3 regions of the Pectobacterium carotovorum genome follow, and region 3 is predicted to be linked to each of the others. Evidence: predicted binding sites of a transcription regulator. Region 3 holds the regulator's gene; each other region holds the start of a gene.

Region 1 (7,647 bases), on a different contig from region 3:
CGTCCAACCCAAAGACCGGTTCAGTCACCCGATCGAACTGCGTCACCAGCCCGTTGCTGAAGAAGCTGCCGCTCGCCAGCACCGCATGCTTCGCCCGCAGCGGAATATCACGGTGATGGTGGCTATGGACGGCAATCTCCTGCGGCGACAGCGAGGCACGCACCGCACGATCGCCCGGCATCACCATGCCACCCAGTTGGCGAAAGCGCTGCGACAGCGCCTGATGCAAGCGCAACCCGAGCACTGAAGGTGGTAAGGTCGGCAACAACATCACCGGTTTACCTAGCGCCTCAGCGAGTTCACCCACCACCTCGGGGGTATCCAATCCCAGACAGGCGGGCATGATGATGGCATCGTTACCGTTGGCCAGAAGCGACAACTCCTCCACCAGCGCCGAACGATTTTCCGGCCGGTCGAGCACGCGGGCGATATTTACCGCACGGAATTCACTGGGATTTTGGCGTAACCGATCCAGCACCGGCAGCTTGAGGTCATCACTGCGCGCCGCGATCCCCTGTGCCTGGAGCGTACCGGCAACAATTCGGGACTGAAAATCCAGAAAACCGTCGATACCTGCAATCAGCGGATTGTCGCCAAAGCCAGAATCCGGCAGACCACGCGTTACGCCATCGACCGGACTCAGCCAGCAGGCACGAAACTTACCTAGCGGCGTCATGCGCCAGTGGTTCTGCTGATGATTGCCCTGCAAGGAGATAGTGCTGCGTGTCAGCAGCGCCTCAACCTGTGGCAACAGGGCCGCCACTGCCGCCGCACCCATACGGGAATAAGGGTGGTGAGGAGCCTGACGCGCCAGCTCATCCAACGCCTCAAGCGGCTGACTCACGGGCTGCCCGTCAGGGAGATGGGAAAGTAAATCCAGCGCACCGGAAGAAAAATGCAGCGCATTCTGCCCGGCGCTGACAATGGCGCAGCGTTTTCCCTGCTCCGCTAAGCGAATACCGCAGGTCAGCCCCGCGAGCCCTCCGCCAATAATTACAACGTCATAGCGCATGGCGATCCTCCTGACTGTCGCTGGCCGTCAGGCCGCACAAACCCTGATAAATCCAGCTGGTAAACTCGCTTTCACGCAGGGCATTGCCCCACGCAATCGGGCGAATGCCTTTCCAGCGTTCGTTCAAAAACTGACTGAGTTGCGTAAGCGACTGCTCCGGCGTCGCCGTGCCCAGACGGCACAGCAGACCCGCCGCACGACAGGCGCACAGTTCCCCCTGACAGGTGCCCATACCCACGCGAGTACGCCGACGCAGGTCAATCAGGTTATTCACCTGCAACGATTCCACGGCGTAGCGCACCTCCCCTGCCGTCACGGCCTCACATTCGCACACCAGACTGCGGTCCAGACGCTCGCCGGACAGCATTCTTCCAGCACGTTCACCGTGGCGATAAATCGCTGAACCACGCAGCGGGGCCGAGAGCGGTTTTGCCGCAGGATAAGCAGACAGGGCGTGAGGAACGGTTTTCACTTCATCCAGCGATTCAGAACCGGGCAGCGGCGTCTGCGCTGTCGAGCAGGCCACGTCATGGCCCAGCTTTTTGCAGATGGCGTCCGTCACCCACTCCGCCATCAGTCGGTAGGTCATCAGCTTGCCGCCGGTGATCGTGATAAACCCTTCCAGCCCGTCGCGGCTGGCATGGTCGAGCAGCACAATGCCGCGACTTACGCTACGCCCGCTGGGGTCACTGTCATTGGCAACAAGAGGACGGACGCCAGCATAGGCGCGCAAAATTCGCGTGCTCGCCAGCGACGGCGCCAGCATGGAACCTTCGCGCATCAGCGTTTCCACCTCAGCAGGCGTCACCAGCATATTGTCGATTTGGTCGTAGTCGATGTGAGTTGAGGTCGTACCAATCAGCGAAATGGTATCGCCCGGCACCAGAATGTCGGCATCCGCCGGTTTACGGCAGCGGTTGATCACCATGTTGTTGATGCGGTGCCCAAGAATCAGCAGTGCGCCTTTTGCCGGAAACATACGCACGCGCAGATCGGCATATTCCGCAATGTGTTGTCCCCAGATACCGCCAGCGTTGACGACCACCTGTGCGTATATTTCCGTTTCCACACCTTTTTTATGGTCGAAAACGCGCACGCCGGTAACCCGATCGCCCTGACGAATCAGTCCGATAACTTCATGATAGGTCAAGACTTCCGCGCCGTGCTCGCAGGCATCGATCATGTTGGCTGCCGTCAGGCGAAAGGGATCGACAGAACCATCCGGCACGCGCACCGCTCCAATCAGCGCCGGATTAGCCGCGGGTTCCAGCCGCAGCGCTTCCTGCGGATCTATCGCCTGCGCGCGAATCCCCGCCTGCTGGCAGGCGGTAATAAACTGCGCCTGCCAGCCGAGATCGTCTTCCGGCAACGTGATAAACAGACCGTCGGTAGGTTCAATACAGTGGCGGGCAATCCGCCGGAGAATCTGATTCTCTTCAATACATTCGCGGGCAGACTCGCCATCGGTAACCGCATAGCGGGCGCCGCTGTGTAATAGGCCGTGATTACGCCCGGTTGCCCCAGTCGCAATATCATAACGCTCAAGCAACAGGCAGCGCAGTCCGCGCAGGGCGCAATCCCGTGCAGTACCTGCCCCCGTCGCACCACCGCCGATGACAACCACGTCAGTTTCACGCCAGTTCTCGTTTGTTCGCATTGTGTTCTCGCTTAAGGCGGAGGGGATATATGTTGCTATTGGGACACAGAAAGAAGGGTTAATGTTTGATAAAGAGCAAAAACGAACACTAAACGAAAACAAAGGGGCGTTTAAAAACAATAAGTGTGATTTACATCACTAAAACCACACTGTGGAATTTTCCGATTCTGTTAACATGAGCGCAAAAATCGTCACAGTTTCATAAAAGTGTAACATTAGCGTCATGAATCACACTCATTTGCACGCTAGCCCCTTACAATAACGTTCGTAATAGAACAAAAAAGCTATCGTTTTTTTTCGCATTGGAGATATCTATGCTGAGTATTTTTAGGCCCGCCGCCCACCAGCCACGCGTGTCGCAGGATCGTGTCGATCCCCTCTATCGCCGTCTGCGCTGGCAGATCTTCATGGGGATCTTTTTTGGCTACGCCGCCTACTATCTGGTACGCAAAAACTTCACACTGGCAATGCCTTACCTGATTGAACAGGGCTTCTCACGCGGTGACCTTGGCTTTGCGCTGTCCGGTATCTCTATCGCCTACGGCTTTTCCAAATTCATCATGGGTTCGGTATCTGACCGTTCCAACCCACGGGTTTTCCTGCCTGCCGGTCTGATTCTGGCGGCCGCCGTGATGCTGTTCATGGGCTTCGTGCCGTGGGCGACATCAAGCATCGCGATTATGTTCGTCCTGCTGTTCCTGTGCGGTTGGTTCCAGGGAATGGGATGGCCACCGTGTGGACGCACCATGGTTCACTGGTGGTCGCAGAAAGAGCGTGGCGGCATCGTATCCGTATGGAACTGTGCTCACAACGTCGGCGGCGGGCTTCCGCCTCTGCTGTTCCTGCTGGGTATGGCCTGGTTTAACGACTGGAAAGCCGCACTCTACATGCCTGCTTTCGCCGCGATTCTGGTTGCGCTAATCGCATTTGCCCTGATGCGTGATACCCCGCAATCCTGTGGTTTGCCACCGATTGAAGAGTACAAAAACGACTATCCGGTTGACTACAATGAAAAAGACGAAGAAGAACTGACAGCTAAGCAGATTTTCATGCAGTACGTTTTCCCGAACAAACTGCTGTGGTACATCGCTATCGCCAACGTCTTCGTTTACCTGCTGCGTTACGGCATCCTCGACTGGTCACCGACTTATCTGAAAGAAGTGAAACACTTCGCACTGGATAAATCGTCCTGGGCCTACTTCCTGTACGAATACGCGGGTATTCCGGGTACGCTGCTGTGCGGCTGGATGTCCGATAAAGTGTTCAAAGGCAACCGTGGTGCAACGGGCGTGTTCTTTATGACACTGGTGACGATAGCGACCATCGTGTACTGGATGAACCCAGCCGGTAATCCGGGTGTGGATATGGCCTGTATGATCGTCATCGGCTTCCTGATCTACGGCCCGGTTATGCTGATTGGTCTGCACGCGCTGGAACTGGCACCGAAGAAAGCAGCAGGGACAGCAGCAGGCTTTACCGGTCTGTTCGGCTACCTCGGTGGTTCCGTTGCCGCCAGCGCCATCGTCGGCTACACCGTTGACTTCTTCGGTTGGGATGGCGGCTTCATGGTCATGATCGGCGGCAGCATTCTGGCGGTACTTCTGCTGATTGTTGTTATGCTGAATGAGAAAAAACATAAAGCAGAGTTAGCCAACCGCGCTTAACCCGCTCTTGTAAGCATCCCTCTGGCGGCGTCATGATGACGCCTCCTTTCTCTCAACAGAAAGAGGTTTGATCGCATGAACGTTACCGTAACATCCCTACTCTCCGCCCTCGCACTCTCCGTTTCCCTTAGTGCTTCCAGTCACGCGAGTGGCTCCGCTTCATCAACCGACAAAATCGTTATTGCCCACCGCGGTGCCAGCGGCTATCTGCCCGAGCATACGTTTCCGGCCAAGGCAATGGCCTACGCTCAAGGTGCCGATTATCTGGAGCAGGATCTGGTGCTCACCAAAGATAACGCACTGATTGTCCTGCATGACCACTATCTGGATCGCGTGACCGACGTTGCGGAACGTTTTCCGCAACGTGCCCGCAAAGATGGACGCTTTTACGCCATCGATTTCACGCTGAAAGAAATCAAGTCACTGAAATTTACCGAAGGATTCGACATCAAAGACGGCAAGCAGGTACAGAGCTACCCGAACCGTTTTCCGATGTGGAAATCCGACTTCCGTATTCATACCTTTCAGGAAGAAATTGAATTTATTCAGGGACTGAACCACTCAACCGGCAAGAACATCGGCCTCTACCCCGAAATCAAAGCACCGTGGTTTCACCATCAGGAAGGGAAAGACATCGCGCGCGAAACGCTGGCCGTATTGAAGCAGTATGGCTATACGAAAAAAAGCGATAAGGTCTTCCTGCAATCGTTTGATGTTGCCGAGCTAAAGCGCATCAAAACCGAATTGCAGCCGCAGATGAAGATGGACCTAAACCTGATTCAGTTGATTGCCTATACCGACTGGCATGAAACCTACGAGAAACAGGCCGATGGGACGTGGGTGAATTACAACTACGACTGGATGCAAAAGCCCGGCGCCATGCAGCAGATTGCAACCTATGCCGATGGTATCGGGCCGGACTACCACATGCTCGTCCAGAAAGGTTCGACGTCTGACAACATCACCTTTACCGACATGGTGAAGGACGCCCATCAACATAAACTTCAGGTACACCCGTTCACGGCAAGGGCCGACAGGCTACCGGCGTACGCCAAGGATATCGATCGGCTCTACGATATTCTCTACTATCAGGCGGATGTTGACGGGCTGTTCACCGATTTCCCCGACAAAGCGGTCGATTTTCTGAAAAAACCGCGCTGAAGTTCAGCGATCCCATCGGGCAGTACGTGCCCGATGGTACGTCGGTTCGAGAATATACGGCTTACTTCAGAAACAGTTCCCGCAGGTAATTCGGCACCGCGCTGTCTGCGTTAGAACCAATCACTTCGCGATCCGGCAGTAAATCTTTCAGGCGCTGATGTGCGTTCTGCATGACGCAGCCTTTACCTGCCATCGACAGCATTTCGTAGTCGTTCATACCATCGCCAAACGCTACGCACTCTTTGAGCGAGAAGCCGATGATCTTCGCCACCTGCTCCAGCGCATGGCCTTTAGATACGCCGCCCGCCATCACTTCCAGACAGGTGAGCGTCGAAAAGCTCACGTTAACGCGGTCGCCCCAACGCGCATTGATCGCTTCTTCCAACGGCAGCAGCTGTTCATGGGAATCGCAGGTAAAGAACACCTTGCTGACGCCATCGGTTTCCAGCAACGCAGGCTCGAACAACTTGTATTTAAAGATCGACTCTTTGAAGAAACGCTCTTCTTCCACTCGTGGACGGTTCATAAACCACTCATCATCGCGGTACACGTGCGTCAGCATATCGGGGTTAGTGTGTACGACGCTGTAAAGGTCGCGGGCGATATCCTGATCCAGATTGTGGCTAAAAATCAGCTCGCCCTGCGAGTTGTGCACTCGCGCGCCATTCGAGGTAATCATAAACGCGCTGATGCCGAGATTATCGCGGATCTGCGCGACATCCATGTGGTGCCGTCCGGTCGCGAACACAAAGTGAATCCCTTTTTCCGTCAGCAGCCTGAGGGTTTCTTTTGCATACGGGGACAGCGAGTGGTCAGGTGACAGCAGTGTGCCATCTAAATCGGAAGCAACGACATGGTACATAACGATGAGATCTCACTTCTGGTGTGTTATAGCGGCACGCGCCGCAAAAAATTAACGAGGTTACTCCGCGTCCATTAAGCGGTTTACCAACAGCCTAAAATCAATGATAACGCGCAAAATGCGCCAGAATCAGCGCAAATGCCTGAGCGCGGAGGTTATCCGTTTCAAAGAGAATTTCATGCCGCGCCCCGGGGATAACCTGTAAAACGCCGCTCGCATTGGCGTTACCGCTCTGCGCCAGCGCCTGGCAAAACGCATTCTGGCTGCGGTTATCCACCACGCGTTCCTCCCCCGCCTGTAACAGCAGAAGCGGCGTAGTGACCGTGCTGGCCTGTGCCTGCAACTGTTTCCCCGCCAGTATCGCTTCACGTACCCAGTGATAAGTGGGGCCGCCTACGCGCAAATCTGGTGAATCCGCATAAAATCGAATGCTGCGCTGGTAGCGTTCACGGCTGTGCGTCAGCACATTCATCCGATAAGGCAACGGACGCCACTGTCCGGTGCCGATGGCGTAATAATCGCGTATCGCCGGGCGACGCTCTGCCCAATCGACAATCCACCCGGCGACGCAATGAGGAAGCGGCAAGCGGATACCAAACATCGGCGCGCACAGCGCCACGGCATCAAACATCGCGGGCTGACGAATCAGCAACTGTGCCAGAATCGCGCCCCCCATTGAATGCGCTAACGCAAACCGATGGGTATATTGCTTAGGGCCAATGTGCTGCTGACACAGCGTTTCGGCATCATCAACATAATCACTGAAGCGCACGACGTGTCCACGGTGGCCGTCTTGCAGCACCCGTCCAGACCGACCTTGCCCACGGTGATCCATGATGAGTACATCATAGCCGCTATGAAAGAGGTCATAAGCCACTTCGCTATATTTGACATAGCTTTCGATACGGCCTGAAAAGACAACGACAATCTTGTCGTGCTGTGGCGCGGTAAAACGAACGAACCGGATAGGTACGTCATCAACGCCAGAGAATTCGCCCTCTTCGCGCTGACGCCAGAAATCCAGTAATTCTCCGGTAGCAAAAGCGGCAAACTGCGCTTCTCGCGTTAACAGGTTCAAGGTTAACCCTTCAGGCGTTAACCGTTCCGACGTAAACAACGTATTGTGGCGTTGAATCATCACACCTCTCCGGTGACGCGGGAAAACTAAAGCTAGCGGAAGAACATGACAAGCAGTGGAGCACAAGCGTATTGTGACATAAAAAACAGACAGACTCTCGTAATACAGAACGTGATTCAGGGGCATGCTTTATGACATTGGATTGGTGGTTAA
Region 2 (7,647 bases), on a different contig from region 3:
ACGATCTGATTCACTATCCTGATAAAAACTAAATCGTGATAAAAAATAACGCCCTGCAAGCAGGGCGTCAGCATGATAAGCCTAAGAACGGGCTTACTCTTCTTCTTTCTTCTCTTTCTGCGCCAGCAGCTTCTCCAGCGCATCGCCACCGAGGTGACGGAAGTCCTGACCTTTGACGAAGTAGAAGATAAATTCGCAGATATTCTGGCAACGGTCACCGATACGCTCGATAGAACGGGCGCAGAACAGCGCGGTCAGTACGCTTGGGATGGTGCGGGAATCTTCCATCATGTGAGTCATCAGCTGACGCACAATGCCTTCGTACTCTTTATCCACTTTCTTGTCTTCGCGATAAATACGAATCGCTTCGTCCAGATCCATACGGGCAAAAGCATCCAGCACGTCATGCAGCATTTGCACGGTATGGCGCCCTAATGATTCCAGGCTAACCAGCAGCGGCTGATGCTGATGGGAGAATTTCTCCAGCGCGGTGCGACAGATTTTATCCGCCACGTCACCGATACGTTCCAGTTCAGAGATGGTTTTGATGATCGCCATCACCAGACGCAAGTCGCTCGCGGTAGGCTGACGTTTCGCGATAATGCGCACGCAGGCTTCATCAATCGCCACTTCCATCATGTTAACTTTGGCATCGCCTTCGATGACCTGCTGAGCCAGCTCCGCGTCCTGATTATGCATCGCGGTAATCGCGTCAGTCAGCTGTTGCTCCACCAGCCCGCCCATTGTCAGGACCTGCGTGCGGATATGTTCCAGTTCGGCGTTAAACTGACCGGAAATGTGTTTGTTCAGATTCAGATTATCCATGATGCTTCCTAATCAACCGTAACGGCCGGTGATGTAATCTTCAGTCTGTTTCTGCCGTGGAGCAGTAAACAGGGTATCAGTATCGCTGAACTCGATCAGCTCACCCAAATACATAAACGCCGTATGATCTGAACAACGCGCCGCCTGCTGCATGTTGTGAGTCACAATGACCACGGTGTAGTCTTTTTTCAGCTCGGAGATCAGCTCTTCAATGCGGCCTGTAGAAATGGGGTCGAGCGCAGAACAAGGTTCATCCAGCAGCAAGACATCCGGGCGGATCGCAATACCGCGTGCAATACATAAACGCTGCTGTTGACCACCAGACAGGCTGTAGCCGCTCTGGTGCAGTTTATCTTTCGTCTCTTGCCATAGCGCCGCTTTGGTCAGCGCCCACTGCACACGCTCATCCATATCGGCGCGAGACAGTTTTTCAAACAGGCGAACACCAAACGCGATGTTATCGTAAATGGACATCGGGAACGGCGTCGGCTTCTGGAAAACCATGCCAACCTTGGCGCGCAGCAAGGCGATATCTTGCTTATCCGTCAGGATGTTATTGCCATCCAGCAGGATGTCGCCTTCAGCACGCTGCTCAGGATAGAGCTGGTACATTTTGTTCAGCGTACGCAACAGCGTGGATTTGCCACAGCCGGACGGGCCGATAAACGCAGTAACCTGATTCGCGGCAATATCCAGCGTGATGTTTTTCAACGCATGGAATTTTCCGTAATAGAAATTCAGATCGCGTACCTGGATTTTGTTGGATGTCTCAGTTGCCATACTCATCAAGACTTCTCTCTTTTTCCTGGCGCTGACTGGCAACGCCTTGAATTTATTTAATGTTTCTCAGCAAGCTAATATTTCTTAGCAAATCAATGCTTCTTCGCGGAGAAAATAACACGCGCCAGAATATTCAGCAGCAGAACGCACAGCGTAATCAGCAGAACCCCTGCCCAAGCCAACTGTTGCCACTCCACAAACGGACTCATGGCAAATTTGAATATGGTGACCGGCAGGTTAGCAATCGGATGCATCAGATCCGTGCTCCAGAACTGATTCGACAGCGACGTAAACAGCAACGGTGCGGTTTCCCCAGCAATACGCGCGATAGCCAGCAACACCCCGGTGATAATGCCCGATACAGAAGCCTTCAGCGTAATCGCAGAAATCATTTTCCATTTCGGCGTACCCAGCGCATAAGCCGCTTCACGCAGGCTATCCGGCACCAGTTTTAGCATGTTCTCGGTGGTACGAATCACAATCGGCACCTGCAACAGCGCCAGCGCAATCACGCCCGCCCAGCCGGAGAAGTGCTGCATCTTTGCCACCACCAGCGTGTAGACAAACAGGCCAACCACAATTGAAGGCGCTGACAGCAGGATATCGTTGATGAAACGAATCACTTCGGCGATCCAGGATTTACGACCGTATTCCGCCAGATAGATACCCGCCATAATGCCCAACGGCGTCCCCAGCAGCGTCGCCCACAGGATCAGCAATCCGCTCCCGACGATGGCATTCGCCAGTCCGCCACCTGCCGTATTCGGCGGCGGCGTCATCTCGGTAAACAATGCCAGAGACATACCGTCTACACCGCGGGTCACTGTCGAGAACAGAATCCAGATCAACCAGAACAGGCCAAATGCCATCGTGGACATGGATAAGAACAGCGCAATGCGGTTTTTCTGGCGACGCCAGGCCTGCATTTTACGCCGCGAGCGCGCCAGTGCGGCTTCTTGTTCTATGCCTAATGTAGCCATTAGCGCGCCCCCTCATTTTTTGCCAGACGCATCACCATCAGCTTTGAACACGCCAGAACAATAAAGGTAATCACAAACAGAATCAGACCCAGCTCCATCAGCGCCGCCGTGTGCAGGCCGGATTCCGCTTCGGCGAATTCGTTCGCCAACGCAGAGGTAATACTGTTGCCAGGCATATACAGCGACGCGCTGTCGAGCTGGTAGGTGTTACCGATGATAAAGGTGACCGCCATGGTTTCCCCCAAGGCGCGCCCTAATCCCAACATCACCCCGCCGATCACGCCGTTTTTGGTGTAAGGCAGCACAATGCGCCAGATCACTTCCCACGTCGTACAGCCGATGCCGTAAGCGGACTCTTTCATCATGACTGGCGTTTGCTCAAACACATCACGCATCACCGCCGCAATATACGGGATAATCATGATGGCCAGAATGACGCCGGCCGCCAGAATACCAATCCCGAACGCCGGGCCAGAGAACAGTGCGCCCACAATAGGAATGCCGGACAGGACGTTGCCTACTGGCTGTTGGAAGTATTCGGCAAACAGCGGAGCGAAAATAAACAGCCCCCACATGCCGTAAACAATACTCGGTATGGCCGCCAGCAATTCAATCGCCACGCCAAGTGGGCGCTTCAACCATGCGGGTGCCAGTTCGGTCAGAAATAACGCAATCCCGAAGCTAATCGGGATGGCAATAATGAGTGCAATCAGTGAGGTCACGACGGTACCGTAAATCGGCACCAGTGCACCAAACTGTTCTGCGGGCGCATCCCACTCTTTCGTCCACAAGAAGGCAAAACCGAACTTCTCGATGCTGGGCCAGGACGCTACAATCAGGGAAACAATGATGCCTCCCAAGAGCAGTAGCGTGACCAGCGCCGCCAGTTTTACCAGCGTGCTGAAGAGGATATCGCCATATTTTCCCGGGGCTTTGATAGTTGGCTTGTACTCAGCCATACGTCTCTCTTCTCATTTTTAACTACATATGAAAGGCAGAGAGGTTATGATTACCTCTCCGCCCCGATACGACTTGTTATTCCACTACGTATTTCCCAGAACCTGACAACCTCATCACGTTTTGGTTATCAACACGAGGTCGATGCAATACGTTGTTGATGCAATAATTAGTACAGCGCTTTACCGTTGCTGTCTTTTACCTGGGTTTTCCAGGCAGCACGGATTTGCTCAACCACTTCTTTTGGCAGTGTGGCGTAATCCAGAGCAGTAGCCTGCTCGCCGCCTTTCTTGAACGCCCAGTCGAAGAATTTCAACACTTCAGCGCCCTGCTCAGGTTTATCCTGCTTGGTGTGAACCAGGATGAAGGTAGTTGACGTGATTGGCCACGCGTCCGCGCCTTTCTGGTTGGTCAGATCCTGAGCAAAAGATTTGCTCCAGTCGATCTCTTTAGCCGCGTTGCTGAAGCTCTGTTCAGTCGGGCTAACTGGCTTACCATCAGCAGAAATCAGTTTGGTGTAGGCCAGGTTGTTCTGCTTGGCATACGCATATTCTACGTAACCGATAGAACCAGGCAGACGCTGTACGAACGCTGCGATACCATCGTTACCTTTACCGCCCAGACCGGTTGGCCAGTTAACGGTAGAGCCAGAACCGACTTTCTCTTTCCACTCGGCATTCACTTTCGCCAGGTAGCTGGTGAACACGAAAGAAGTACCAGAACCGTCAGCACGACGAACGACAGCGATATCCTGATCCGGCAGCTTGGCATTCGGGTTCAGTTTGGTGATTGCCGGGTCGTTCCATTTTTTGATGTTGCCCAGGTAGATATCACCCAGTGTTTTACCATCCAGCGTCAATTCGCCAGATTTGATACCAGGAACGTTCACTGCCAGTACCACGCCACCGATAACGGTAGGGAACTGGAATAAACCATCCTGTGCTAATTTGTCGTCAGCCAGCGGCGCATCAGAAGCACCGAAGTCTACAGTTTTAGCGACAATCTGTTTTACACCGCCAGAAGAACCGATTCCTTGATAGTTAACTTTATTACCGGTTTCTTTTTGATAAGAGTCAGCCCATTTAGCATAAACAGGCGCAGGGAATGTCGCACCGGCACCGGTGAGGTTAGCAGCAGCAAAAGCAGAGAATGCCGTCAGAGAAAAGGTTGCCGCAACAACACTGGCAAGAGTGGTACGCATCAGTTTCATAATCCCTCCTGTGGGATAATCGACGTGTCGACGTGGAGTCGTTATCAATCAGAGTTATCAAATCAGAGTGTAGTTCGCAGGAGGAAAAATAGGACAATTTAGTGACAGTAAAATGTACACAATATGACAGTTTTATGACAAAGAGACCGTAAGCGGGAAAATTCAGGGGCAACCAGCCAGAACACGCGTTCTGACTGGTAAAGAAGCAAAGTCAGTGAGTCTGGCTATGGCTAAGCAGTTTGTAAATCGTATCAGGCTTATAGCTATCGCCCTGATAATAAATCGCCCAGTCAGTTACCCGTGATATATCAACGGAATACACACCACCTTCCTGCATATCCTCAACGTAGAACGGATGATTGATTAATGTTCCCGTGACGACCGTATCGTGGATTTTTTCAGGTATAAACCACATGTGCTCACGCTCTTCTCCCTCTTCGCCATGAGGGATGCCAAACTTCACCATAAAGCGCCATTCATTTTCGACAGGCTTCGGTGATTTTTTTAGTAGCTTAGCTAAAAATCCCTGCTTAGCCGGTTCGTCACTCACATGGTAGTTTTTAAACATATTGACGAAATAACGCCAGCGCAGCTGCGCCTTACGCGACATTTCTGCCGTTTCCGCATTCGTACGCCAGAACATGATGGCATTCTGCTCATCAAATCCTTTAAAGAACGTTTGCAGTACCGGGTTTTCTTCGTTGGTACGAAACAGCATACAGGAAGGCTCCTGATGCACATCATCCCGATCGGCGCGATCGCCCAGAAACACGCCTTCCGGCGTCCCTTCCAGATCGTAGCGCATCTCTTCCAGAGGCCGCAGTTGGTCAATCGGCGTGGATTGATTCACATGCCGTAGCCCTTCTTCAAACGGCAACGCCACCAAATATTCATAGCCGCTGTCCGTTTGTCCGCACAGAATCGGCTCATTAAAGGTAATTTGCTGATTTTGAATGGCATTATTGACAAAACTTCTGAATAAATCCGGGATGCCATAATACGAACTCAGCGTCTCTGGAATGACTAGTTCCGCTTCCGTCAGGCCGCATCGCGCCAGACCATGCGAGTGAAACCAGAATGTCGTTGGCGGATCGTTCTCGGTGTCGTACACGGCATGAATGGTATACAACGATTCAATTTCCGGCAGGACATCATCCTCTAGCTGAAAATTCAGCCATTCGCGGGTAAACACGTTACCGGCGGCAGAAATATCGATCCCCAGGAGAAAATCCGGTACCACCGCACTTAATAAACGAAGCTGATGAACGTAGTCTTCCAGCGGGTTTTGCCCAAAAAGACACTCGACCATCACTTCCTGCGTTGCCGCATTAGCCTGCGCCAGCAGTTCAGGTGAAATTGGGTCGGTTGAATGTATCGGCGTGATTTTATTCTCGGGATCGCGCTCCGATACCTCAAGATAAAAGGTCAGCTCTCTATCCTGATGGCGACAGGTATAAAAGAACCCGCCTTGCCCCTGTTCGGGATAGCTTATTTCACCATCAGTAAAGAATGACTGCGCCTCTAACAGGCTTTCCAGCAGCGGATAGTTCATCTCTCGTGAGGAAAAGGCCACCATCGTTGAAGGCGCTTTTTCGCCCTTTCCCTCGGCGATATCCAGGTATTGTTGTTTGTTATTCATATTAAGAACGAGTCAGTATTCAATATGGGTAAACCAATATACCGAATAAATTTTAATGAGGAGAGTTTGGAGAGCTTAAAAAAAATGGGGAAGAAAAAATGAGCCGTAATATGAAAAATAAACGAAGGTAAGTAGCACCAGGGCTATTTACCTTCGTTTTTTAAAAATTACTCAACAGTAACGGATTTCGCCAGGTTACGTGGCTGATCGACATCAGTGCCTTTAATCAGCGCGACGTGATAAGACAGCAGCTGCAACGGCACCGTATAGAAGATTGGCGCGATCACTTCTTCGATGTGCGGCAGTGGAATAATTTTCATATTTTCGCTGCTGGTGAAACCGGCATCTTCATCTGCGAAAACATACAGTTCACCACCGCGCGCCCGCACTTCTTCGATGTTGGATTTCAATTTCTCCAACAGTTCGTTGTTCGGCGCTACCACTACAACCGGCATATCCGCATCGATCAGCGCCAGCGGGCCGTGTTTCAGCTCGCCTGCCGCATAGGCTTCCGCGTGGATGTAAGAGATCTCCTTCAGCTTCAGCGCGCCCTCCATTGCGATCGGATACTGATCGCCACGGCCAAGGAACAGCGCATGGTGCTTGTCAGAGAAACCTTCTGCCAGAGATTCGATGAGCTTGTCCTGAGACAGCATCTGCTCAATACGCGCAGGCAGCGCCTGCAAACCATGAACGATGTCATGCTCAATCTGCGCATCCATACCACGCAGACGGCCAACGCGCGCCACCAGCATCAGCAGAACGGTAAGCTGGGTGGTGAAGGCTTTGGTCGACGCCACGCCAATCTCTACGCCCGCTTTGGTCATCAGTGCCAGATCGGATTCACGCACCAGCGAGGAACCAGCAACGTTACAGATAGCCAGCGATCCCAGATAGCCCAGTTCTTTGGACAAACGCAGCGCTGCCAGCGTATCCGCCGTTTCACCGGACTGAGACAGGGTAATCATCAGGCTGTTCTTACGCACCGCAGGCTTGCGGTAGCGGAATTCTGAAGCGATTTCTACGTCGCACGGAATTCCCGCCAGCGCTTCAAACCAGTAGCGAGAAACCATGCCAGAGTTGTAAGACGTCCCGCAGGCGATGATCTGAACGTGCTCAACCTTCGCCAGCAGTTCATCCGCTTTCGGGCCTAATTCAGAAAGATTAATTTCGCCGTGACTGAAACGCCCTTCGAGGGTGTTCTTGATCGCCATCGGCTGTTCGTAGATCTCTTTCTGCATGTAGTGACGATACGC
Region 3 (7,647 bases):
CCAGTTGCAGGAAGCGGCAGCCGGCGTCATAAAATGCATGAATCGCATCGCGCCAGGTTTGCGCCAGATCGTCGAAATAGTCAGCCAGATCGGGATAAACCGTCGCATCAATCGCTTTACGCCCGCCGCGGAAATGCATCACGCTGGGGCTAGGAATCGTCATTTTAGCGACCGCGTCACCAGAAATGCTGTTCAGGTAGCGGAAATGATCGAGCATAGGGTGCTGAGGATTGAAGCTCACTTTATCCACGACGCGAATCGCATGAGATTTCGTCTGAATACCGTTGAATTGAATACCGTGATCGGCTTCGTAGCGCTCCACGCCGTGCAAATCAGCAAAAAAGTCGAAGTGCCACCAGGCACGACGCAGTTCACCATCCGTCACAATCTGTAAGCCCGCTTCACGCTGCTTTTCTACCACTCGCAGAATCTCACGATCTTCAATGTTACGCAGCGCAATATCATCGATCTCACCCGCCTGATGTTGCAGACGAGCCTGTTTAATGGCTGCCGGACGTAAGAAACTGCCGACGATATCGGCACGGAAAGGGGATAAGGTGTTCGCCATGTGTCGCTCCTGACATGTTGCCAGCACTGACCTTCAGAAAAGAAGCATGCTGACAGATAGTTTCAATATGAAATATTTGCCCAGAGGGATAGTTACATTTAATTTTATTTAGCCATCTGGACGTCTAAATTTAAAACTATCCTGTCACGTGACAAACCACAGGGCAATGGAAGAATTTTCACATTGCATGAAGAAAATTCATTTAATGTGAAAACATCGCAAATTCGTGGGCAAGAGGAATTATTCTGGCAGGCCAATCTGCTGGCGCGCCTGACGACGTGTTTCTTCCGGCAGCGGTAAATAACCATCCTGATTCACCAGCGACTGCCCCGTTTCGGACAGCACGCGATCTAAAAATGCCGCCGTCAGCGCTTCCAGCGGCTGGCTGGGCGCTTTGTTCACATAGATGTAAAGGTAACGGGTGTAGGGATATAAACCGCTGCGGATATTTTCAGTCGAGGGGTAAATGTAGTCGCTCCCTTGTGCGGCTAACGGCAGCATTCTCACGCCGCTGGTACGAAAGCCCACGCTGGCATAGCCGATGGCATCAGTTGAAGCAGCCACCGCCTGTACAACAGATGCCGAGCCAGGCAGCTCATTAACCTGAGGAAGGAAATCGCCACGGCACAGCGCCTTTTGCTTAAAGAACCCATAGGTTCCCGACGCAGAGTTTCGCCCATAGCGCAGTAGCGTGCGCTTTTCCCAACTGCCGCGTAAGCCGAGATCGCCCCACTGTTTTATCGGTTGGTGGTTACCGCAGCGTTGCGTAATCGAAAAGATGGCGTCCAGCTGCGACAAGTTCAGCCCTGGCAACGGGTTATCCTGATTGACCAGCACGACCAGCGCATCCATCGCTACCGGCACCGCTAGGGGTGGATAGCCATAATGCTGGACGAACGCCTCAATTTCGCTGGCCTTCATCGCCCTGCTCATCGGCCCAAGCTGCGCTGCACCCGACGCCAGAGACGTCGGCGCAGAAGATGATCCGGCGGCCTGAATCTGTAAATTGACGTTCGGGTAATGCTGACTGAAATCCGCCGCCCAAAAGGCCATCAGGTTAGCCAGCGTATCCGACCCCGCGCTGGAGAGGTTGCCCGCCAGCATCTGACGAGGCTGCGCAGCGCAAAACGCGCTGAACAGCAGTAAAAAAGCGCCCGCAATACGAGTGGCGGATGTCATGGGTAGCGTTTTCCGTCAGGCCGAAGGTTTCACCGTATTTTCAGCCAGAGAGGCAGGGACAATCAACCGATTCGGCAACGTAAAGACAAAACGCGATCCCAGACCATCCTCACTCATGATTTCCAGGCGGGAATCATGATGGCTGAGCGCATGTTTAACAATCGCCAGCCCCAGGCCACTGCCGCCCGTCTGGCGTGAACGCGCCTTATCGACCCGATAAAAGCGCTCCGTCAGACGCGGCAAATGCTCGGCCGCAATTCCCGGTCCGTTATCGCTGACCTGAAATTGTGCACCCTGCGGGATCTTCTGCCAGCAAACCTCAATGCGTGTTCCTGCTGGCGTATGGTTGATCGCGTTATACACCAAATTGGATACCGCGCTGCGCAGCTGTTCTTCATTACCAAACACGCGGAGATTTTCGTTCACACGAAAGACGATCTCATGACGCCCCTGGCTCAGAGTCTGCGCTTCACGCTGCAACACGCGCAGCATCAATGGAATATCGACTTTTTCATTCAGATCGATCGCCGTCGCCGCTTCAATGCGGGACAAGGTCAGCAGCTGTTTGACCAGCCCGTCCATACGCCGGGTCTGTTCCTGCATGGTATTCAGCGCTTTCCCTCGCAGCGCCGCATCCAGCGTTTCTTCCTGCATCATTTCCAGATAGCCCTGCAACACCGTCAGCGGCGTACGCAGCTCATGGCTCACATTGGCAAAAAAGTTACGTCTGGCGCCTTCAAGCTGATGCATCTGCGTAATATCGCGCACTACCATCAGCAGTTGCCCTTCGGAATAGGGCATCACGCGGAATTCAACATGGTGGGAATTATTCAACTGCAACGTGAGAGGACGGCTAAAGTCTTGCCCTTTCATGTAATTCGTGAATTCGGGGTAGCGCAATAAGTTGAGGATATTCTGACCGTTATCCTCCGGCCAGCGGAAATTGAGCAGGTGCTGCGCCAGATGATTACACCAGAAGATCGTTCCTTCTTCGGTGGTGATCACCACGGCATCCGGCAAGGATTCAGCCCCGCTGCGAAACCGTTTGATCAGAAGCGCCAGTTCACGGCGTCGGCGTCGGTTACGCAGTTGCATCTGGTAGAGCCCGTAAAACAGCGGCTCCCAGCTCCAGCGACCGGGCGGTGGCGTCATACTGCGGTCAACCCACAGCCAATAAGAGAGTTTCAGCTGGTTATAAAAGTTCCAGCAGAGTAAGCCTAATACGGCGACCAGCAGAAACCAGGGCAGATAACCAAAAATCAGCCCTAGCAGCAAAGCGGGCAAACAAAAAAAAGCTAGCTCCAATGCCAGCCTTTTCCAGGATAAACGTTCTAGCACGTTAATATTTCTCCGGTTACGATCACCTCAGTAACGCGTTGAAAAACGGTAGCCCGTTCCCCGAACGGTTTGCACCATTTTGTCATGTCCGCTGGTTTCCAGCGCTTTACGCAGGCGACGAATATGGACGTCGACAGTACGATCCTCAACATAAACGTTAGTGCCCCAAACGTGATTCAGCAACTGTTCCCGGCTATAAACACGTTCAGGATGCGTCATAAAGAAATGCAGCAGCTTAAATTCCGTCGGCCCCATGTCCAACGCGTGCTCTTCGGTCGTCACGCGATGCGAGGAAGGATCGAGGCTCAGGCCACGCATTTCAATGACTTCTTCCACCGCCATCGGTGAAATACGGCGCATCACGGCTTTGATACGCGCCACTAATTCTTTGGGTGAAAACGGCTTGGTAATGTAATCATCCGCACCCACTTCAAGCCCGCGTACACGGTCTTCTTCTTCACCGCGTGCGGTCAACATCATCACCGGAATATCACGCGTCAGCGCCTCGCGCTTCATATGCTTAATGAATTGCAGGCCCGAACCTCCTGGCAGCATCCAGTCCAATAACACCAGTTCTGGGAACGGCTCCGACAGTTGCGTTACCGCGCTGTCATAATCTTCGGCTTCAACTGGTTGATAACCATTTTGCTCCAGTACAAAGCAGACCATTTCACGAATTGGTGCTTCATCTTCCACGACTAATATGCGTTTTGCCATTGTTAATCCTGTCGTTAATCATCGTCGCTGTTAGCAGGCGAAAGGCATTATGCGTCAGTTTTATGACAGATTTATGAAAAACACACGGCCCTCTCCGCGCGATGTTACAACGTATACATCCGATTTTTCGAGCCGCTTTCCAAACTCCGGATTCCACCGCGACAGCCGTCATCCCTGCTATATATAATCATGGCATTACGATGACAGCACACCATTCCCTATAATGACAACGTCATCCACCGCCACGCGGCATGAATATCGAGAGAGCACGATGCGCATTATCCACACCGCCGATTGGCATTTAGGACAATATTTTTATACCAAAAGCCGCGCCGCTGAACATCAGGCTTTTCTTCACTGGCTCATCGCTCAGGTGGAGCAGCATCAGGTCGATGCCATTATAGTCGCAGGCGATATTTTTGATAACGGCTCGCCCCCCAGCTATGCGCGGGAAATGTATTATAGCTTCGTGGTAGCGCTACAGCGCACAGGCTGCCAGCTCATCATTCTCGGCGGAAATCATGATTCCGTCGCGATGTTAAACGAATCCCGCGATTTGCTGGCCTGCCTGAACACGCGCGTGATTGCCTGCGCCAGCGACGATCCGGCCCAGCAGGTGCTCCTGTTGGAAAACCGTCAGCAGCAGCCCGGCGCCCTGCTCTGCGCCATTCCTTTTTTACGTCCACGCGATGTATTGACCAGCAAAGCCGGGCAATCAGGGGATGAAAAACAGCTGGCGCTACAGGAAGCGATTACCGCGCACTACCAGCAGTGTTACCAACTGGCTTGCCAAAAGCGCGATGAACTTGGCCTGCCGCTGCCGGTTATTGCAACCGGGCACCTGACGACAATTGGCGCAACCGCCTCGGAATCGGTACGCGATATCTATATTGGTACGCTCGATGCTTTCCCTGCCCAGGCTTTTCCCCCTGCGGATTATATCGCGCTCGGCCATATTCACCGCCCGCAGCGCGTGACCCAAAGCGAGCATATTCGCTACAGCGGTTCGCCTATCCCGCTGAGTTTTGACGAACTCAACAGTGAGAAGTCCGTTTGTCTGGTCAGTTTTACACCAGACGCGTCGCCGCCCATTCCCCCGCAGATAGACATCCTGCCTATTCCCGTCACTCAGCCGATGCAGTTGATTAAAGGTAGCCTGAGCGACATTGAACGACAGCTGGCCGCATTCCAGAACTATCAGGGTGACAAACCCGTGTGGCTGGATATCGAAATCAACACGCAGGATTATCTCAGCGACATGCAAAAACGCGTTCAGTCAATGACCGAGAATCTGCCCGTTGAAGTACTGCTGCTGCGCCGCACGCGTGAACAGCGCCTGCAGGCAATGACGCAACAGGACAAGGAAACGCTGAACGAGCTCAGCGTACATGACGTTTTTGAACGTCGTCTGGCAACGGAGACAGACATGGAAGAGGGTCGCCAGCAGCGTGTCCGCACGCTGTTTAATCAGGTTATTGATGAACTGGAAAATAGCGAGCCCGCCAAATGAAGATTCTCAGTCTGCGCTTAAAGAACCTCAACGCGCTGAAAGGCGAATGGAAGATCGAATTCACGCAGGAGCCGTTTTCCAGCAACGGCTTATTTGCGATTACTGGCCCGACTGGCGCGGGAAAAACTACGCTGCTGGATGCCATCTGTCTGGCGCTGTACCACGAAACACCACGGCTTGGCCTGCTTTCCGCCAGCCAGAATGATCTGATGACGCGTAATACCGCAGAATGCCTTGCCGAGGTCGAATTCGAGGTGAAAGGCGTGGGCTACCGCGCCTTCTGGAGCCAACGTCGGGCAAGAAATGTCCCTGATGGCAATTTGCAGTCTCCCAAGGCCGAACTCGCGCTCATTGAAGACGGCAAAATTCTGTGTGAAAAACTCAATGATAAGAAAGAGATGATCACGCAGCTCACCGGGCTGGATTTCGGCCGTTTCACGCGTTCCATGATGCTGTCACAAGGCCAGTTTGCCGCGTTCCTCAATGCGAAAGCAGACGACCGCGCAGAGCTGCTGGAAGAGCTGACCGGTACGGACATTTACGGCCTGATTTCCGAACGCGTGTATGACAAGCACAAACAGGCAAACGTAGCATTGAATACGCTACAGGCGCGAGCATCCGGTATTCAGCTATTGACTGATGAGCAGCGTCAGCAGGTGGAAGCACAGCTTGCCGAGCTGATCCAGCAGGAGCTGCGGGGCAACGTCGAGCGTGAGCAAGCGCTGACTACGCTACGCTGGTTTGAGCAACTGACGCAGCGGCAAACACAACTGACCAATACGCAGGCACAACATGCAAGTGCTGAATCCGCCATTCAGCAGGCCAGGCCGCAGCTCGACAAGCTAGCCAACAGTGAACCGGCAGAAAAACTGAGGCCGTTACACCAGGAGCGAGAGCGCTATCGGCAAGAGTCTCTTGCGCTCGCCCAGCACATTCAACAATTGACCGCGAAGCAAACCGCCGAGCAAGCAGCCCTGACAACGCTACGTCAGCAGGAAGAAAAAGCGGAACAGGATGTTAATGAGCACAAACAGATACGACAACAGCAAGAGCAACTGATCAACGAGCAGGTTGTGCCGCTTGACCATCGCATTGCCACGCTGGTGCAGCAAAAAATCCAGCAGCAGGACGATCTGGCAAAAGCGCAGGCTCGCCTGCACGCCGATGAAAACAAGCAAACCCAGACAGCGGCAGAGCAACAGCAGGCTAAACGGCAGCTTGAAAACATCCAGTCTTACCGCCAGCAACACGCGCACCATCAGCAGTGGGGAGTGCAGTTGCCTGTCTGGCGCACCCAGTTTCGGCAGTTGAGCCAGCTTCAGGGCGAGCAGCAGAAACTGGAGCAAAAACAGGCACAGCACACAGAACAAGCGGGTACGCTACAGCAGGCAGCCGAAACGCTGACGACACAACGTCGTGAACAACAAAAGGTCGTTGATGCAGCGCGCCAGCAGTTCACACAACACGATGAGACGCGGCAACATCAGGACGCGCACCAGTCGCTTTCCACCCTGCACCAGAGGTTCAATCAACTCATTGATCAGCGAACGGCATGCCGACAGCTCGCAACCGTCAGCGACCAGTTTCAGCGCCTTCATGTACGCAAGCAGCAGCACCTCGCCAAACAGGTTGAGATACAAGGGTATATCGACCAGTCAGACGTATTACGGAAACAGCAACAATCCGAGTACGAACAACGCAGCCAGCATCTGGCCGATCTGGAAACGGTGTACCGGCAGGAAGAACGTATCGTTAAGCTGGAAGCCGAACGACAACGGCTACAGGCCGGAGAAGCCTGTCCGCTATGTGGCTCAACCGAGCACCCGTCCATTGAACGCTATCAGGCGCTGCAACCGTCTGAAACCCAAAGCCGTCTGACGGCGCTACAGCAGGAAGTGAACCGGTTAACGACAACGCTAGCAAATACGACGGCGCAATTGTCCTCGCTAGAGCAGCAGCGGGAGCAGTTGCAGCAGGACATCGCTCAACTCGATAGCGAACATCAAACCCTGCTCCAACAGTGGCAAGATGTCAGTGAGCGCTTACAAGTTAACTACACGCTGGAACAGCAGAACGAGATCGCCGCCTGGCTTACACAACGTGAAACCGAAGAACAGGCTATTCGGCAGCAGATTACCGTTCGTGAGCAATTGCAAAAACAGTGGCAGGAAAGTAAGGATTTACTGACTGCCGAAGAAGCATTGCAGCGGGAACTCGATCAGAAAATCGCGCTGAACACCCAGCAACACACTTCGCTACGCGTTACGCAGGAAGAAACAACTCAGTCACTGCAAAATGTGCAGCAGCAGCTCACGCAGCATACTCAGGAAATTAC

Evidence for each region. Region 3 encodes PhoB, which activates phosphate uptake and scavenging genes when phosphate is short. Its sites were predicted from a motif close to CTGTCATAAAACTGNCNNAT; they were not measured.
Region 1: the regulator PhoB is predicted to act here: its motif matches at 2,866-2,885, upstream of glpT (glycerol-3-phosphate transporter).
Region 2: the regulator PhoB is predicted to act here: its motif matches at 4,874-4,893, upstream of pstS (phosphate ABC transporter substrate-binding protein PstS).

Annotation. Positions count from the first base shown of each region.
Region 1 covers NZ_JAXAFK010000005.1:90,143-97,789, reverse strand. Annotated here, with positions in the region: gene glpB (glycerol-3-phosphate dehydrogenase subunit GlpB) at 1-1,012, opposite strand, end outside; gene glpA (anaerobic glycerol-3-phosphate dehydrogenase subunit A) at 1,002-2,669, opposite strand; gene glpT (glycerol-3-phosphate transporter) at 2,984-4,333, shown strand; gene glpQ (glycerophosphodiester phosphodiesterase) at 4,409-5,494, shown strand; gene yigL (sugar/pyridoxal phosphate phosphatase YigL) at 5,556-6,356, opposite strand; gene pldB (lysophospholipase L2) at 6,457-7,494, opposite strand; gene rhtB (homoserine/homoserine lactone efflux protein) at 7,626-7,647, shown strand, end outside.
Region 2 covers NZ_JAXAFK010000004.1:252,721-260,367, forward strand. Annotated here, with positions in the region: gene R9X49_RS18230 (XRE family transcriptional regulator) at 1-32, shown strand, start outside; gene phoU (phosphate signaling complex protein PhoU) at 94-825, opposite strand; gene pstB (phosphate ABC transporter ATP-binding protein PstB) at 838-1,611, opposite strand; gene pstA (phosphate ABC transporter permease PstA) at 1,698-2,585, opposite strand; gene pstC (phosphate ABC transporter permease PstC) at 2,585-3,544, opposite strand; gene pstS (phosphate ABC transporter substrate-binding protein PstS) at 3,712-4,752, opposite strand; gene R9X49_RS18260 (DUF4026 domain-containing protein) at 4,964-6,391, opposite strand; gene glmS (glutamine--fructose-6-phosphate transaminase (isomerizing)) at 6,559-7,647, opposite strand, start outside.
Region 3 covers NZ_JAXAFK010000001.1:307,752-315,398, reverse strand. Annotated here, with positions in the region: gene R9X49_RS01280 (cobalamin-independent methionine synthase II family protein) at 1-568, opposite strand, end outside; gene R9X49_RS01275 (phosphate ABC transporter substrate-binding protein) at 809-1,747, opposite strand; gene phoR (phosphate regulon sensor histidine kinase PhoR) at 1,763-3,085, opposite strand; gene phoB (phosphate response regulator transcription factor PhoB) at 3,113-3,802, opposite strand; gene sbcD (exonuclease subunit SbcD) at 4,074-5,312, shown strand; gene R9X49_RS01255 (AAA family ATPase) at 5,309-7,647, shown strand, end outside.